Linked DNA regions of Cystobacter fuscus. The protein of the gene in region 2 binds, or shares a complex with, the protein of the main gene of each other region. Links are inferred from orthologs where the notes say so. Each region holds a gene or a part of one and is shown on either strand. Other genes may lie near its edges. The genes, in order: rpsJ and nusB.

Region 1 (8,304 bases), 880 kb from region 2 along the record:
ATGGCTACCTTCCATGCGGAGCGGCCTGGCCGACTCCGCGTTCGCAACCGCCGCGCCTGCTGGGCCCATCCCAGGGGTTCGCCACGGTTGCCCTGCTCTACTGCGGGCGGTCCACCCTCTTCAGGGCGGACCAGGGTGCCCCGGTGCCTCTTCGGCGCCCGGACACCCGCGTCCAACTACCAGGACGACTTGGTGACGCCGGTGACCTCACCGCGCAGCGCGCGGTGACGGAAGCAGATGCGGCACATGTTGAACTTGCGCAGGAACGCGCGGGGGCGGCCGCACAGCGGGCAGCGGTTGTACGCGCGGACAGAGAACTTCGGCTTGCGCTTCGCCTGGGCGATCTTCGAGAGCTTGGCCATGGGTGCGGATCCTCGTTACGTGCGGAACGGCATGCCGAAGTGACGCATCAGCGCCAGCCCCTGCTCATCGTTAGCCGCGGTGGTGACGAAGCTGATGTTCAGCCCCTTCACCTTCTCGATCTGGTCGTAGTTGATTTCCGGGAAGATGATCTGCTCGCGAACGCCGAGCGTGTAGTTGCCCTTCCCGTCGAACGCCTTGGGCGACACGCCCTTGAAGTCACGCACGCGCGGCAGCGCCACGGTGATGAGGCGGTCGAGGAACTCGTACATGCGGTCGCCGCGCAGCGTGACGGCGGCACCGATGGCCTGGCCCTGGCGCAGCTTGAAGTTCGCGATCGACTTGCGCGCGCGGGTCACCACGGGCTTCTGGCCGGTGATGGCGCCGAGCTGGTCCACCGCCGACTCGAGGATCTTGGCGTTGGCGAGCGCTTCGCCGAGGCCCATGTTGACGACGATCTTCTCGAGGCGGGGAACCTCCATCGGGTTCTTGAGCGCCAGCTCCTTCATCAGCGCGGGCACGCCTTCCTTGCGGAAGCGCAGCTTGAGCCGCGCCGGCTTGGCCTCGAGACCCTCCTCGATGTTCGCCGCGAAACCGGCCTTCTTGACTTCATCCTTCTTGCGGCCCTTCTTTTCCTTCTTCGCCGCGTCCTTCTTCTCTTCAGCCATCGTCTTGTCCCCTGCTTCGGAGCGCGGCCGTGGACCCAGCGCGCCGATCAGTACCGCTATGGAAAACTACGAACACCGGAGCCCTACGGGTCCTTCGGAGCCCCGGTAACACCCGCTCGTCTGCCCTCCCCTCACCCGGGCAGGGCAAAGGGCGCGCATACATGCCTGAACCCACGACCCTAGTCAATCAGGCCGTTGCAATCCTTGCGCTTGCAGAACCGCTTCTTCTTGTCCCCATCCAGGCGGATGCCGACGCGGGTCGGCTTGCCGCACTTGGCGCAGACCAGCTGCACGTCCGAGATGTGGATCGTGCCCGGCTTCTCGACGATGCCGCCCTCGGGCTGCTGGGGGGTCTTCTTCAGGTGCCGCTTGACCAGGCGCAGACCCTCCACGGTCACGCGCTGGGCCTCCCGGTCGATCTTCAGGATCTTCCCGCGCTTGGTCGCCTCGGTCTTCTCCGAGCGCTCGGCGCCGGCGATGACCTGCACGGTGTCTCCAACCTTGAGCTTCTCCATGGTTCCTCTCCCTCCTCGCGGACCGCCTGACGCCCTACTAGAGGACCTCGGGAGCGAGCGAGATGATCTTCATGAACTTACGGGCGCGGAGCTCGCGGGCCACCGGCCCGAAGATGCGCGTCCCGATGGGCTCCATGTCCTTGTTGATGAGGACGGCGGAGTTGCCATCGAACTTGATGTAGCTGCCATCCGGACGGCCCACCTCGCGCGCGGTGCGCACGATGACCGCCTTGGCCACGTCACCCTTCTTCACCTTCGAGTTCGGCAGCGCCTCGCGGATCGACACGACGATCACATCGCCGATGGACGCGTACTTGCGCTTGGAACCACCCAGCACCTTGATGCAGAACACCTTCTTGGCGCCCGAGTTGTCGGCCACGTCGAGCACGCTCGTCATCTGAATCATCTGGAATTTCCTCTCTCAGCTTGCTGCAGGCCCCATCCCATCCGGAGGGGCTCCGCGCGGCTCGAGCCACGGTCCCCGCGCGCGGGCGCGGGCTCGGACGGCTCAGACGTTCTTGGTCTTCTCCAACACCTCGACCACGCGCCAGCGCTTGTCCTTCGAGCCGGGACGGGTCTCGGCGATGCGCACGCGATCACCCTCGTTGATGGTGACCTTCGCCGGGTAGTCGTGGTCCTCGACGTGCGCCTTGTACTTCTCACGCAGGCTCATGATCTTCCCGTACTTGGGGTGAGCAGCGCGGCGCGAGACGGTGACCACCACCGTCTTCTGCATCTTGTTGGAGGTCACGATGCCCACGCGGGTCTTGGGACGGCCGCGGGAGGGGGTCGTGGCGGGAGTGGTTTGAGTCGCTTCAGCCATGAGAAAAGCTCCTAAGCCTTCTTCTCCGCCCGGGCCTTCTCTCCCAGGACGGTCAGGATGCGCGCCAGATCGCGCTTGTGCTGGGTGCGCTCGGACGGGTTGTCCAGCGAGCCGGTGGCCCGCTTGAGCTGATCCTGGAACAGCGTGTCGCGCAGTTCGGCCGCGCGCTGCTTCAGGTCGTCCGCCGAGAGCTCCTTGAGTTCTTTCGCAGTCGCCATCTTCCAATCTCCTCAGAGCCAGTGGGCGGCCCTCATACCACCAAGGGGCCGCCCGCGGCGGAACTAGAGCGCCAGCTCGCTACGGGTGACGATCTTCGTCAGCACCGGGAGCTTGGCCTGGGCCAACTTCAGGGCGCTGGTGGCCACCTCGGGCGTCATACCCTCCATCTCATAGAGGATACGGCCAGGCTTGACCACCGCCACGTAGTACTCCACACCACCCTTACCGGTACCCATACGGGTCTCGGCGGGCTTCTTGGTGATCGGCTTGTCCGGGAACACGCGGATCCAGATCTTGCCGCCACGCTTGATGTGGCGCGTCATCGCGATACGGGCCGCCTCGATCTGCCGGGAGGTGAGCCACCCCGGCTGGAGCGACATGAGGCCGTACTCACCGTAGGTGAGGTCGCTGCCGCGGTACGCCAAACCCGGCGTGCGGCCCTTGTGCATCTTGCGGAACTTCGTACGAGCAGGCTGAAGCATCGTCGGTGTCCTTCAATCCCGAGCGGGCCGCGCCTCACGGAGCGGCCCACGAGGGGGTTAGCGGTTGGCGGCCGGAGCGGCGCCCGCTCCACCCTTGGTGGGGAGGATGTCGCCGCGGCAGATCCACACCTTGCAGCCGATCTTGCCGTAGGTGGTCTTCGCCTCGGCGAAACCGTAGTCGATGTCCGAGCGCAGGGTGTGCAGGGGCACCCGGCCCTCGCGGTACCACTCGTAGCGCGCCATCTCCGCGCCACCGAGGCGGCCCGAGCAGGCCACGCGGATGCCCTTGGCACCGAACTTCATCGCCGTCTGCAGCGCCTTCTTCATGGCGCGGCGGAAGGCGATGCGGCGCTCGAGCTGGGTGGCGATGTTCTCGGCCACCAGCTGCGCGTCGGTCTCGGCCTTGCGGACCTCGACGATGTTGAGGAAGACCTCGTTCTTCGTGAACTGCTGGAGGTCCTTCTTCACCGTCTCGATGCCCGCGCCGCGCTTGCCGATGACGATGCCCGGGCGCGCGGTGTGCACGTTGACCTTCACCTTGTTCGCCGCGCGCTCGATCTCCACCTTGGAGACACCCGCATGGTTGAGCGACTTCTTCACGAACTCGCGGATGCGGATGTCTTCATGCAGCCACTGCGCGTAGTTCTTGTGCTCGAACCACTTGGAGTCCCAGGTCTTGATGACCCCGAGGCGGAACCCAATGGGATGGACTTTCTGGCCCAACGTGCGTCTCCTTCAATCGGTTGCGTGGTTCGCCCGGCGGGCGGCCAACTACTTGGCCGCCTCCGCCAGCACCACGTGAATGTGGCTGGTCTTCTTGTTGATGCGCGAGGCGCGGCCCATGGCGCGCGGCATGTAGCGGCGCTGGGTCGGACCCTGATCCACCGAAATCGTCTTCACCACGAGCTTGTCCACGTCGACCTGGCCCTTGGACAGGTCGGTCGCGTTGGCCACGGCGCTCTTGATGAGCTTGGCCACGGGAACCGCCGCGGCGCGGCTGGTGAAGCGCAGGATGTTGAGCGCCTGCCCCACCGGCTTACCGCGGACGAGAGCCGCCACGGTGGAAACCTTCCGGGGCGACATGCTCAGGAACCTCAGATGTGCCTTCGACTCCATGTCATCTCCTCTGGCGGACGCCGCCTGTCAGCGGGGCCGGCTACTTGCCCTTGGCGACCTTCTTCTCCGCCGAGTGACCGCCGAACGTACGCGTCGGGGCGAACTCGCCGAGCTTGTGGCCCACCATGTTCTCGGTCACGAAGACGGGGATGAACTTGCGGCCGTTGTGCACCGCGAAGGTATGACCCACGAACTCCGGAAGGATGGTCGAACGGCGGGACCACGTCTTCACGACACTCTTCTTGTTCGTCTTGATCATGTCCTCGACCTTCTTGACGAGGTAACCATCGACGAACGGACCCTTCTTAATCGAACGCGCCATTGTGTAAACCCTCGACTACTGGCTGCGCGCGCCCGGACGGCGGACGCTCACGATGAACTTGTCAGTACGCTTGTTCTTGCGCGTGCTCAGGCCCTTGGTCTTCTGGCCCCACGGCGACACCGGATGCGGGTTACCCTGGCCCGACTTACCCTCACCACCACCGTGCGGGTGGTCAACGGGGTTCATCGCCAGACCGCGGACGGTGGGACGGATGCCCAGCCAGCGGCTACGACCCGCCTTGCCGATGCGGATGATCTCGTGCTCCAGGTTGCCCACCTGGCCCACGGTGGCGCGGCACTCGATCTGCACCATGCGCACGGCGCCGGAGGGCAGACGCACCTGGGCGTAGCGGCCTTCCTTCGCCATCAGCTGGCCCGAGGAGCCGGCCGAGCGGATGATCTGCGCACCGCGGCCCGGCTTGAGCTCCACGTTGTGGATGACCGTACCGACCGGGATGTTGATGAGCGGCAGGCTGTTGCCCGGACGGATGTCCGCGTTCTCGCCCGCCATCACGGTGTCCCCGACCTTCAGGTCGACGGGGGCGATGATGTAGCGCTTCTCGCCGTCCGCGTAGTGCAGGAGGGCGATGTTGGCCGAGCGGTTCGGGTCGTACTCCACCGCGGCGACCTTGGCCGGCACGCCGTCCTTGTCACGACGCTTGAAGTCGATGACGCGGTAGCGGCGCTTGTGTCCACCACCCTGGTGACGGCGGGTGATGTGGCCGTGAACGTTGCGGCCGCCAGACTTCTTCAGAGACTCGGTGAGCTTCTTCTCCGGCGTGTCCTTGGTGATGTCCGCGAAGTCGGACACCGTCATCAGACGACGGGCGGCGGAGGTCGGCTTGTACTTCTTGATGCCCATGGTTGGTCCTCAACGTCGGTCAGCGCCGTGCGCTAGACCGCGCCTCCCTCGAAGAGTTCGATCTTGTCCCCCTCCTTGAGGGTGACGACCGCCTTCTTGAAGTTCGGCCGCTTGCCGATCGAGCGCCCCACGCGCTTGGTCTTGCCGCGGACGATGTTGGTCCGGACGCCCTCGACGCTCACCTTGAAGAGCTTCTCGACGGCGTTGGCCACATCGTACTTGGTGGCCTTCTTGTCGACGATGAACGAGTACTGCCGGAACTTCTCACGGGCCTGGTCCAGCTTCTCCGTGATGAGCGGACCCTTGATGACGTCGGTAGCGTTCACGAGAGCGCCCCCTCGATGGCCTTGATGGCCGCGGAAGTCACCACCAGGTGCTTGTGGCGCAGGACGGACTCGAGGTTCAGCCCCTCGGGCGGGAGCACGTCGAACTTCGCCAGGTTGCGCACGCTGCGGTGCAGGTTGATGTTGTCCTTGGCGTCGATGACCAGCGCGCCGGCCAGCTTCAGCCGCTTGGTCAGCACATCGAACGCCTGCTTGCTCTTCGCCGCGTCCAGCTTGAAGCCGTCCAGGATGATGAGCGTCTTCTCCTGGGCGCGCAGCGACAGGGCCGCCCGGAGCGCACCGCGCCGCACCTTCTTGGGCGGACGGTAGAAGTAATCCCGAGGCTTGGGACCCATCGCCTTACCGCCGCCCACCCAGTGGGAAGCGCGGATGGAACCCTGGCGGGCGCGGCCGGTACCCTTCTGCTTCCAGGGCTTCTTGCCGCCACCGCTCACCAGCGAGGTGTTCTTCACCGCCACCGTACCGCGGCGACGATTCACCTGCTGCATCTTCGCCACCTCATAGAAGAGGTGCGCGTTCGGCTTGGCGCCGAAAATGTCGTCGGAGAGCTCGAGCTCCGACACCTTCTTCAAGTCCAGATCGACTACGTCGAACTTCGCCATGGCTATTTCCTCTGGGGAATGGAGTGGAACCGGTGGGCCCTACCCCGTCCCTCAGGATTTGATCTCCACGTCAACGCCGGCCGACAGATCCAGCTTCATCAGCGCGTCCAGCGTCTGCTGGGTGGGCTCGAGGATGTCGAGCAGGCGCTTGTGAGTGCGGATCTCGAACTGCTCGCGGCTCTTCTTGTCCACGTGCGGCGACCGCAGCACCGTGAACTTGTTGATGCGCGTGGGCAGGGGGATCGGACCGGCAACCTTGGCGCCCGTGCGCCGCGCCGTCTCGACGATCTCCCCAGCGCTCTGATCCAGGAGCTTGGAGTCGTAGGCCTTCAGCCGGATGCGGATCTTCTGTGTCGCCATTCGCAAAAACCTCTTTGTACGGCCTCTGATGGAGGCGCTACGCCCAACGTCCCCTGGATGTCACAGAGCCGTCTCTTCGAAGGGGCGCGGCATGTACCACCGCGCCCCGCGTGTATGCAACCTAATTCACACTGCCCCGGCTTTTCGCTGTTTCTTCGAGCCAGGGCAAGCGGAAACTTCTCTTACTACGCGATGATCTCGGCCACAACGCCCGCGCCCACCGTGCGTCCACCTTCACGCACCGCGAAGCGCAGCTCCTTCTCCATCGCCACCGGGGTGATCAGCTCCACCTCGATCGCGATGTTGTCGCCCGGCATCACCATCTCCACGTTGTCCGGCAGCTTCACCGTGCCCGTCACGTCCGTGGTGCGGAAGTAGAACTGGGGACGGTAGCCCTTGAAGAACGGCGTGTGGCGGCCCCCCTCTTCCTTGCTCAGCACGTAGATCTGCGCCTTGAACTTGGTGTGCGGGGTGATGCTGCCCGGCTTGGCCAGCACCTGGCCACGCTCCATGTCCTCACGCTTCAGACCACGCACCAGCGCGCCGATGTTGTCGCCCGCCCGGCCCTCGTCCAGCAGCTTGCGGAACATCTCCACGCCCGTCACCACCGTCTTCTGCGTGGCGCGCAGACCCACCACTTCCACCTCCTCGCCCACCTTGATGATGCCGCGCTCGACGCGGCCGGTGGCCACCGTTCCACGGCCGGCGATGGAGAACACGTCCTCCACCGGCATCAGGAAGGGCTTGTCCGTGGCGCGCTGCGGCGTGGGGATGTAGCTGTCCACCGCCTCCATCAGCTTCAGGATGGCCGGCTCGCCAATCTCCGAGGTGTCACCCTCGAGCGCCTTGACGGCGCTGCCAGGCACGATGGGGATGGTGTCGCCCGGGAACTCGTACTTCTTGAGCAGGTCGCGCACCTCCATCTCCACGAGCTCGCGCAGCTCGGGGTCGTCCAGCAGGTCCACCTTGTTCAGGAAGACCACGATGTAGGGCACGCCCACCTGGCGCGCCAGCAGGATGTGCTCGCGCGTCTGGGGCATCGGGCCGTCCGCCGCCGACACCACCAGGATGGCGCCGTCCATCTGCGCCGCGCCCGTGATCATGTTCTTGACGTAGTCGGCGTGCCCCGGGCAGTCCACGTGGGCGTAGTGCCGGTTCTTCGTCTTGTACTCCACGTGCGCCGTGGAGATGGTGATGCCGCGCTCGCGCTCCTCGGGGGCCTTGTCGATCTGGTCGTACGCGAGGAACGTCGCGCCGCCCGTCTTCGCCAGCACCTTGGTGATGGCCGCCGTGAGGGACGTCTTGCCGTGGTCAACGTGGCCGATGGTGCCGATGTTGACGTGCGGCAAACTTCTATCGAACTTCTCCTTACTCATCGCTGCTCCTCGGAGACTGGCTTACCGACCGAATGGAGAAAAAAAAGGTGCTGCGTCGTGCTTCAAACCCGCGAAAACGTCAATTGAAATCGCCTGCTCCCTTCGCGAGGGAGCAAGTCACTCAGCGATTCAGCGCGTCCTTCGGTGCCGGCGCGTAGTTGCTGAACCGCATGGTGTAGGTCGCTCTTCCCTGACTGCGGCTGCGCAGGTCCGTCGAGTAGCCGAACATCTTGGCGAGTGGCACCTGGGCGAGGAT
Region 2 (8,193 bases):
CGGATGACGCCCTCGATGAAGGGAGGCGAGCCGCGCAGGGGCGTGAGGCGCTGGGGCTGGAGGATCTCCTCCACCCGCATGATGTCCACGGCGTATTCCTCGGTGCCCACGAAGAAGGCGCACAGCTGCACGAGCGGATCCCGCTCCGCCGCGGCTTCTTCCTCGGCGCGCGATTGCGTCACGCGGGTGAGGACGTTGATTCGCTGTCTCATGAAAGGGCCTGCCAGAGATCGAGCAGAATGAAGAGTTCCTGTTTGCGCCGCCCGAGCCCCACCACGCAGTCGCGCTCTCCACCGCCCACACCGGGCGGGGCCAGCTCCAGCATCGAGGGACGCAGCCGCACCACCTCGTTGACGGCGTCCACCCAGATGCCGGCGAGCCCGTCGGAGGCCTGCACGACGATGATGCGCGTGCCGCGCGGAGGCGTCACGGTGGCGTCCGGACCCGCCACCAGGGGCGCCTTGTCGGCCAGGCGCAGCTTCACCTTGATGTCGTAGACGGGCAGCACCTCGCCGCGCAGGTACATGACGCCCAGCAGGTTGGGGGCGGCGCGAGGCACCTCGGTCAAGGATGGTACCTTGACGATCTCCCGCACGCCGTGGATGGGGACCGCGTAGAGCTCGCCCTCCAGTTGGAAGGCCAGATACTCCTCGGGCACCTCTTCCGCGACGGGCTCGAGCGACTCATCGGTCCCGGCCACCACTTCCTGGATGAGGCCCACGTCCTCATCGGGGCGGTAGAAGAAGCTGTCGAGCAGGACGGACAAGGCGGGCACGGCGCCAAGAATAGCAGGCCCATGGCCCCGGGAGCGATTCAGGCCCGGCGGCGCTCGGAGCTCATCCCCTCTTCGAGCAGGGCACCCACATCCAACACCAGCACGGTGCGCCGGTTGGCGAGGTCGGCGGCCCCCGAAATCCCCCGCACGCCCTGCAGGCGGCCACCCAGCGACTTGACGACGATGTCCTGCTGGCCCTGCAGCTCATCCACGGCGATGCCCAGGCGCTCCTGGGCCAGCCCCGCCACCACCACGAAGTAGCGGTCCGCGGGACGCTCGGGGTGGTTGAACACCCGGGCCAGGCGCATGAGCGGCAGCGTGGTGCCCCGCAGATCCAACACCTCGCGCCGCTCCACCGTGCGGATCTCCGCCGGCTTGACGGAGAGGATCTCCAGCACGCTGTTGAGGGGCACGGCGTAGGTGCGCCCGCTCACCCCCACGACGAGCGCGCGGATGATGGCGAGCGTGACGGGCAGCGTGATGTGGAAGGCGGTGCCCATCCCGCGCTCGCTCCACACGTCGATGATGCCGGACAGGTTGCCGATGTTGTTCTTCACCACGTCCAGGCCCACGCCCCGGCCCGACAGCTCGGACACGCTGCGCGCCGTGGAGAAGCCCGGCAGGAAGATGAGGTTGAGCAGCTCGCGCCGGCTCATCTCGCGCGCCTGCGCCTCGGTGATGAGGCCCTTGCGCAGCGCGAGCTCACGCACCCCCAGCTCGTCGATGCCCGCCCCGTCGTCGCTCACCTTGATGAGGACGTGGTTGCCCTTCTGCTCGGCCTGCAGGGACACCCGGGCCCGCCGTGACTTGCCCGCCGCCAGTCGGGCCTCGGGCGACTCGGCGCCGTGGTCGATGGCGTTGCGGATGATGTGCATGAGCGGATCGCTCAGCTCCTCGACGATGAGCTTGTCCAGCTCCACGTCGCCGCCGCCGATGACGAAGTCGATCTCCTTGCCCACCTCGCGCGCGATGCGGCGCACCAGCCGGGCCAGTCGGTCGAACACCTGACCCACCGGCACCATGCGCGCCTCGAGCAGGCCCTCCTGGAGCGCGTCCAGCTTGCGCTCGAGCTGCCGCGTCTCGCGCGAGAGATCCTGGCCCCACACCTTGGAGAGCGTCACCCCGGCGTCCACCCGGGCGCTCTCCGCCATGCGCTGCAGGTTCGCCTTGATGAGCAGCAGCTCACCCACGGTGTTCATCAACGCGTCCAGGCGGCTGATGTCCACGCGCACCGTCTGCGTCAGGCTGCGCGCCGACTCGCTCTCCGCCTTGGGGCCACGCGGCGCCACCGGCTCCTCGGTCAGCGTGCGCACCACGGGCAGCGAGGAGGTGTCGGACGCGGGGAGCGCCGGAACGACCGGCTCGACGGCGCGCAGGGAGGAGGCCTTCACCAGCGGAGCGTCCGCGGGCGCCACGTCCTCCGCCGACGTGGACGACCCCGCGCCCGTCTTGGAAGCGCGAGGCTTGCGCCGGGTCGTCTTCTTCGCCGCGGGCGCCTCGGCGGGTGGGAGCGCGAGGGGAAGCGGCGCGGCCGGTGTCTCCGGGGCGGACCCGACCGGGACCAGGGCCGCGGCACTCGGACGGACGGTGAGCGCGAAGAGCTGCGCGGGCGTACCTTGCAGCTTCGCCGCCAGCTCCGCTTCGGACACCCGGGAGCCGAAGATGAGATCGAACGCGATGCCCGACAGGCCTCCGGGCTCCGACGAGGGCAGCGTGCTGACGACCTCGCCCAGGGGCTTGAGGCGCACGTTGAGCTCGGTGAGCCCGGTGTCGAAGTCGGACAGGTCGAACGCGGCCCGGATGCGGAAGAGCGCCACGCCCCGGCGCACGTTCTCGCGCAGGCGGTGCTCCTCGTACTCGGTGAAGACGGAGCGCACCTGCGGGTCCAGCTCCAGCCGATCGAGCGGATCCTCGTCGGCCGCCGCCGAGGCGGTGCCCAGGTTGGCTAGGCGCTCGCCCAGCTCCTTCACGCGCTCGTTCAAGGCGTCCGAGGACTCCTCGCGCGCGGCCTCCGCCAGCAGGGCCTGGAGCACGTCCAGCGACTCGATGAGCAGATCGAGCACCTGGTCATCCAGCGACAGCCGGCCCAGCCGCAGCCGATCCAGCAGATCCTCGGACTGGTGGGCGAGCCTGGCGATGCGCTCCTGGCCGAAGAGCGCCGCCAGGCCCTTGAGCGAGTGCGCCGCCCGGAAGATGCCGTTGATGATGTCCGGCTCGGGTTCCACCCCGCGCTGTTGATCCAGCACGAGCAGTTCCTTGCCCAGCGACTCGAGGATTTCCGTTCCCTCGGCGACGAACTCCGCCAGGGCCTTGCCGGCGGAGTTCACGCGAGCTTGAGGTAGCGCCGCACGAGCCCTTCCAGGCTCTGCGGGGAGAAGGGTTTGACGAGGTACTCCGCCGCGCCCAGCGCCAGTCCCCGGTCACGGTCCTTCTCGCGGCCCTCGGTGGTGACGATGAACAGGGGCGTGTCGCGCAAGGTGGGGTTCGTCTTGACGAAGCGGATGAGCTCCAGCCCATTGATGTCGGGCATGTTGATGTCGGTGATGATGAGCGCGAAGGCGTGCTGGGGCAGCAGCTTGAGCGCCTCCAGACCGCTGCTGGTGGCGATGGCCTCCAGCCCGGGGATGGACTCCACCGTCGCGGAGATCAACTCCCGCGAGGCCTTCGAATCCTCCACGATGAGAATCTTGGACGTCATTTCGTGCGACCGAGCCTCACATCCTACCAGAAGGACGAGAGGGGGCGAGATTCAGCCCTTGCGGCCGGAAAGGCGGCGAGCGAGTTCCTTGTCCGCCAGCACGGCCACCTTCCTTCCCCGGAAAGCCGGGAGGAAGTGTTCCTGGAGGGCGGAGAGGCGGACGGATTCGTCCAGGGCGTCCTGTCCGGGGACTTCCAGGGCAACGGACTCCACCCTGGCCCGGGTGAGCACCTTGCCCGCGGAGGCGAGCGCCTCGCCGAGGGAGGACGGCTCCAGGCCGCGCCGCCGGCCCAGGCCCATGACGAAGACGCGGGGGATGCTGAAGCGACCATCGGTGGGCAGCAGGAGCGAGTCGTCCTGGGCGCCCACGAAGAAGCCGGACTGGAGCACGCGCGACAGGGTGCCGCACAAGCGCCAGTCCACATAGCCGGCGGTGCCGGGCAGGGGCCGGTCGTCCTCGCCCACGAAGAGGCACAGGGCGTCCACGTCCGCCAGCGCGTCCAATCCGCCCAGGCCCAGCTCGTGCGCGGAGACGTTCACTGCTTCCCCAGGGCGACGGCCACGCGATCCAGCAGGCCGTTGACGAAGGCGCTGGACTCCTCGGTGCCGAAGTTCTTGCCGAGCTCCACCGCCTCGTTGAGCGACACCTTCTTGGGGATGTCCGGGCGGTACTTCAGCTCGAAGACGCCCAGGCGCAGCACGTTGCGATCGATGCGTGACATGCGATCCAGGCGCCAGTTGTGGCTGTGCTGCTCGATGAGCCGATCAATCTCCGCGCGGTGCGCCATGACGCCCTCGGTGAGCTCGCGGGCGAACTTCACCGCCTCGGGCTCCTTGTTCGTCACCTCGGCGGCGGCCCAGGCCGCTTCCAGGGCATCATGGATGGAGCCCGGCGTCATCTCCATCTGGTAGAGCGCCTGGAGGGCCCGCTCGCGTGCCGTTCTGCGCGCACCCATGTGTCAGCTCCTCTTCCCGTCCGTCAGCGTGGCGAGCTTCGCGTGGAGGTTGACCATCTCGATGCACGCCGCGGCCGCTTCCGAGCCCTTGTTGCCGGCCTTCACGCCCGCCCGGTCGATCGCCTGCTCCACCGTGTCGCACGTGAGCACGCCGAAGGTGACGGCCGCCTGCGAGGTGAAGGCCACCTGGCCGATGCCCTTGGTGCACTCGCCCGACACGTAGTCGAAGTGGGGCGTGCCGCCGCGAATGACGGCGCCCAGGGTGATGATGCCCACGTACGAGCGCGTCTCCGACACGCGCCGCGTGAGCGCGGGCAGCTCATAGGTGCCCGGACAACGGAATACGTCGATATCCCCGTCGGCGACGCCGTGGCGGACCAGCGTGTCCAGCGCGCCCTTCACCAGCTCCTCGGTGATGAACGCGTTGAAACGGGCCACGCAGATGGCGAAGCGGCCCTTGGGGGGGAGGAAGTCACCTTCGATGTAGCGAGGCATGTCCCGACCTCTCTACACCAGCCACCCGGCTGGCGTCCCGACAGAGTTTTCCCCCACCCCCCGGCGCTCAGGAGGCCTGACGGCCGCGCGGGGGACGGCGAGCGGCCACGCGCCGGGTCGCCGGGGCGGCCGGGATGAGCGGAACCTGCTCCACCACCTCCAGTGAGTAGCTCTCCAACCCCACGATCTTCTTGGGATTGTTGGTGAGCAGGCGCAGCCGGGTGAGCCCCAGGTCCTTGAGGATCTGCGCCCCCACGCCGAACTCGCGCAGGCGCGTCTGATCCTTGTGCCCGGGCACCAGCTCCTCGTTGGAGACATGGGTGCAGCGCAGCCGGTTCTTCCGCGCCGAGTCCCCCTGCAGGAAGACGATGACCCCCCGCCCGGCCTCGTGGATGGCCTGGAAGGCCCGCTCGAGCTGCACGCCACACTCGCACCCGGCGCTGCCCAGCAGATCCCCCACCAGACAGGTGCGGTGGACGCGGGTGAGCACCGGCTCACGACCGGACAGCTCGCCCTTGACCACGGCCACGTGCACCGCGCTGTCCACGTCGCTGCCGTAGGTGTAGGCCCGGAAGCTGCCCTGGCCGCGGCGCTCCAGCGTCGTCTCCTCGAGCCGCCGCACCAGCCGCTCGCGCTCCAGGCGGTAGCGGATGATGTCGGCCACGGACAGGAGCACCATCTGGTGCTTGCGGGCGAACTTCACCAGATCCGGCCGGCGCGACATGGTGCCGTCCGGGTTCATGATCTCGCAGATGACGCCCGAGGGGCGCAGTCCCGCCATGCGCGCCAGGTCCACGCTGCCCTCGGTCTGACCGGTGCGCACGAGCACCCCACCCTGCCGGGCGCGCAGGGGGAAGATGTGCCCGGGCCGCGCGAGGTCCGACGGCCTGGCGTTCGGCGCCACGGCCACCTGGATGGTGTGGGCGCGGTCCGCGGCGGAGATGCCCGTGGAGACCCCCTGGGCCGCCTCGATGGAGACGGTGAAGGCCGTCTGGAAGGACGAGGTGTTGTCCTGCACCATGAGGGGCAGGTTGAGCCGCCGGATGCGCTCCTCGTCGAGCGCCAGGCAGATGAGCCCGCGCCCGTGGGTGGCCATGAAGTTGATGTCCTGGGGCGTCACCTTCTCCGCCGCCATGACGAGATCGCCCTCGTTCTCCCGGTCCTCGTCATCCGTGAGGATGACCATGCGGCCCTTGCGGATCTCCGCGAGCGCCTTCTCCACCAGGGTGATGCTGTCCGACTCGTGCTGCCTGCCGCGCGCCATGCGTGCTCCTGAATGCTTCCCTGTGCTCAACCGCCGAAGCCCGCCGCCTTGAGGACCGCCTCGGAGAGGCCACCGCCGCCCGGGCCCTGGCGCAGCGACACGAGCCGCGCCACGTACTTGCCAATCATGTCGCCTTCCAGATTCACCCGCTCGCCCACTCCGCGCGAGCGCAGCGTGGTGCGCTCCTGCGTCTCGGGGATGAGCTGGACGCTGAAGCGATCCGTCCCCACCGTGTTGACGGTGAGGCTGATGCCGTCGATGGCCACCGAGCCCTTCTCGATGAAGAAGGGGGCGAGTTCGGCGGGGAGGCGGAAGACCATCACCCACGAGCCGCCCTCGGCGCGCGTCTCCAGCACCTCGCTCACCGCGTCCACGTGGCCGGCGACGAGGTGGCCGCCCAGCCGGTCTCCCAGGGCGAGCGCCCGCTCGAGGTTGACGCGCGAGCCCGGCTGCCGGGCGCCCAGGGTGGTGCGCCGCAGCGTCTCCGGGGCGGCCTGGACGCGGAAGGAGTCTCCCGCGCGCTCCACCACGGTGAGGCAGGCGCCATCCACCGCGATCGATTCCCCGAGCGCGAAGTCCCGCGCGCCCAGCGCCGTGCGAATCCACAAGTCCGTCATCCCGCCGGGGATGACTCGCTCCACCACGCCGATGTCCTGGATGAGTCCGGTGAACATTGCGACGGGCTTATAACGGATCCTCGTCCCGGGTTCCGCACCTTCCCTCGGGACGGGCCACGAAAGCCCGGACGCCCCACCTGGGGCACCAGGCAGGCGGACGGCTCAGGCCGCGGGGGCCTCGGGGGTCTTGTACCGCGTGGACATCAGCGACCAGTCCATGTTGGCGCGCATCCAGCACCGCAGCACGTCGATGTAGCGCCGCACCTCGGTGTCCAGGGGCTCGCCCCACGAGGGCACCTTGGCCTCCAGCTCGAGGAACTCGAGCACCTCGTCGTCGTGCATCTTGGCCGCCTGCTTCATGGCGCCCTCGAGCGAGCACTCCGTCCCGTTCTTCTCGTTCTGCTTCTGGATGATGAAAACGAGGTTGTGCATGTCCCCGACGCGCATCTCCTTCTCCAGGGAGATGATGTCGTTGAACAGGGTGATTTCGTGGTTGGCCAGCTGGTTGAGCCGCTTGATGATCGGCTCCTCCAGCACGCTCGGAGGAATCTGGACGAGCCCGAGCACCCCCGCCAGCTCGAAGCTGGGCTGCACCGCGCCCGTCGCCTCGCGCATGCGGATGTAGGAGGCCACGTCGGGCACCTGGCTGTTGCTCTTGTTCTTGGCCTCCCAGACACACGCCTTGAAGTAGGCCTCGAGGCTCTCGCAGAAGCGCGTCATCCACGCGTCGGTGCTGTACTTCATCATCCGCCGCCGCATGTCGCGCATCGCGTTCTCGAGCGGCCCCTCCGGAGCATCCCCTGGCGGCCGACCCCACAGGGCATCGAGCAGCGGAGCCTGCATCGACTCGAGCGCGTCGGGCGGAGCGTCGTCCCAGTGCTTGTCGAAGAGGTAGAACGCCGTCATGCAGTCGTTGATGAGGATCAACTGCTCGAGGTCCGCCTCCGGGAAGGCATACGCGGACAGCCAGTGGTAGTCCTGCGCGCGGAAGTAGGGGATCGCCTTTTCCGGCAGCAGGTTGAAGCGCTTCACCCACTCCACCGTGTGCGGCCAGGCCTGATGGTTGTGTGGATTGAGCTTCTGGGGAAACGGCAGACGGAGCGGGGGAAGGGCAATCGTTCTCATGGAAGGGTGTTTCCGGGGGGATCAGGCGACACTGGCCACGGTCTTGGACGGAGGCGCGGAACCCTCCGGGAACTGCATCACCGGGGACTCTCCCGGTCCCTCGCCCTGGGGACCCCGCACCATGCGCAGCAGCATGGAGGGGTGGGCCAGTTCCAGCGGCGAGCCCGTCATGTGCATCACCTTGGCGAACGCGGTGGTGACGACCGGATCATACGCCGCGAGCGACTGCAGATGCCCGGAAGCTCCCTGCATCGCCTTCCACC

Evidence for each region.
Region 1: the proteins of nusB (region 2) and rpsJ are in contact, whole or in part, in a solved structure (PDB 3D3B), measured with the Escherichia coli proteins. The link is inferred for Cystobacter fuscus from one-to-one orthologs.

Annotation. Positions count from the first base shown.
Region 1 is NZ_CP022098.1:5,155,524-5,163,827, reverse strand. The notes cover bases 5,019-7,833. They hold rpsJ (30S ribosomal protein S10), read right to left. Parts: upstream 6,673-7,833; coding sequence 6,364-6,672; downstream 5,019-6,363. Other genes in these bases: tuf (elongation factor Tu), read right to left, coding at 6,858-7,833; rplD (50S ribosomal protein L4), read right to left, coding at 5,689-6,312; CYFUS_RS21225 (50S ribosomal protein L23), read right to left, coding at 5,399-5,692; rplB (50S ribosomal protein L2), read right to left, coding at 5,019-5,366. Outside these bases: CYFUS_RS21280 (type Z 30S ribosomal protein S14), read right to left, coding at 177-362; rplE (50S ribosomal protein L5), read right to left, coding at 378-1,028; rplX (50S ribosomal protein L24), read right to left, coding at 1,208-1,543; rplN (50S ribosomal protein L14), read right to left, coding at 1,581-1,949; rpsQ (30S ribosomal protein S17), read right to left, coding at 2,052-2,366; rpmC (50S ribosomal protein L29), read right to left, coding at 2,378-2,584; rplP (50S ribosomal protein L16), read right to left, coding at 2,648-3,067; rpsC (30S ribosomal protein S3), read right to left, coding at 3,125-3,790; rplV (50S ribosomal protein L22), read right to left, coding at 3,839-4,183; rpsS (30S ribosomal protein S19), read right to left, coding at 4,224-4,505; more of rplB, read right to left, coding at 4,521-5,018; more of tuf, read right to left, coding at 7,834-8,048; fusA (elongation factor G), read right to left, coding at 8,170-8,304. UniProt on the Escherichia coli protein: Involved in the binding of tRNA to the ribosomes. Part of the processive rRNA transcription and antitermination complex (rrnTAC). The complex forms an RNA-chaperone ring around the RNA exit tunnel of RNA polymerase (RNAP).
Region 2 is NZ_CP022098.1:4,277,832-4,286,024, reverse strand. The notes cover bases 2,720-5,423. They hold nusB (transcription antitermination factor NusB), read right to left. Parts: upstream 4,430-5,423; coding sequence 4,010-4,429; downstream 2,720-4,009. Other genes in these bases: ribB (3,4-dihydroxy-2-butanone-4-phosphate synthase), read right to left, coding at 4,992-5,423; ribE (6,7-dimethyl-8-ribityllumazine synthase), read right to left, coding at 4,433-4,924; CYFUS_RS17630 (M17 family peptidase N-terminal domain-containing protein), read right to left, coding at 3,525-4,013; CYFUS_RS17635 (response regulator), read right to left, coding at 3,099-3,473; CYFUS_RS17640 (chemotaxis protein CheA), read right to left, coding at 2,720-3,102. Also shown: CYFUS_RS17650 (chemotaxis protein CheW), read right to left, coding at 1-212; CYFUS_RS17645 (chemotaxis protein CheW), read right to left, coding at 209-775; more of CYFUS_RS17640, read right to left, coding at 814-2,719; more of ribB, read right to left, coding at 5,424-6,188; CYFUS_RS17610 (riboflavin synthase), read right to left, coding at 6,215-6,862; CYFUS_RS17605 (terpene synthase family protein), read right to left, coding at 6,968-7,930; CYFUS_RS17600 (FAD-dependent oxidoreductase), read right to left, coding at 7,952-8,193. UniProt on the Escherichia coli protein: Part of the processive rRNA transcription and antitermination complex (rrnTAC). The complex forms an RNA-chaperone ring around the RNA exit tunnel of RNA polymerase (RNAP).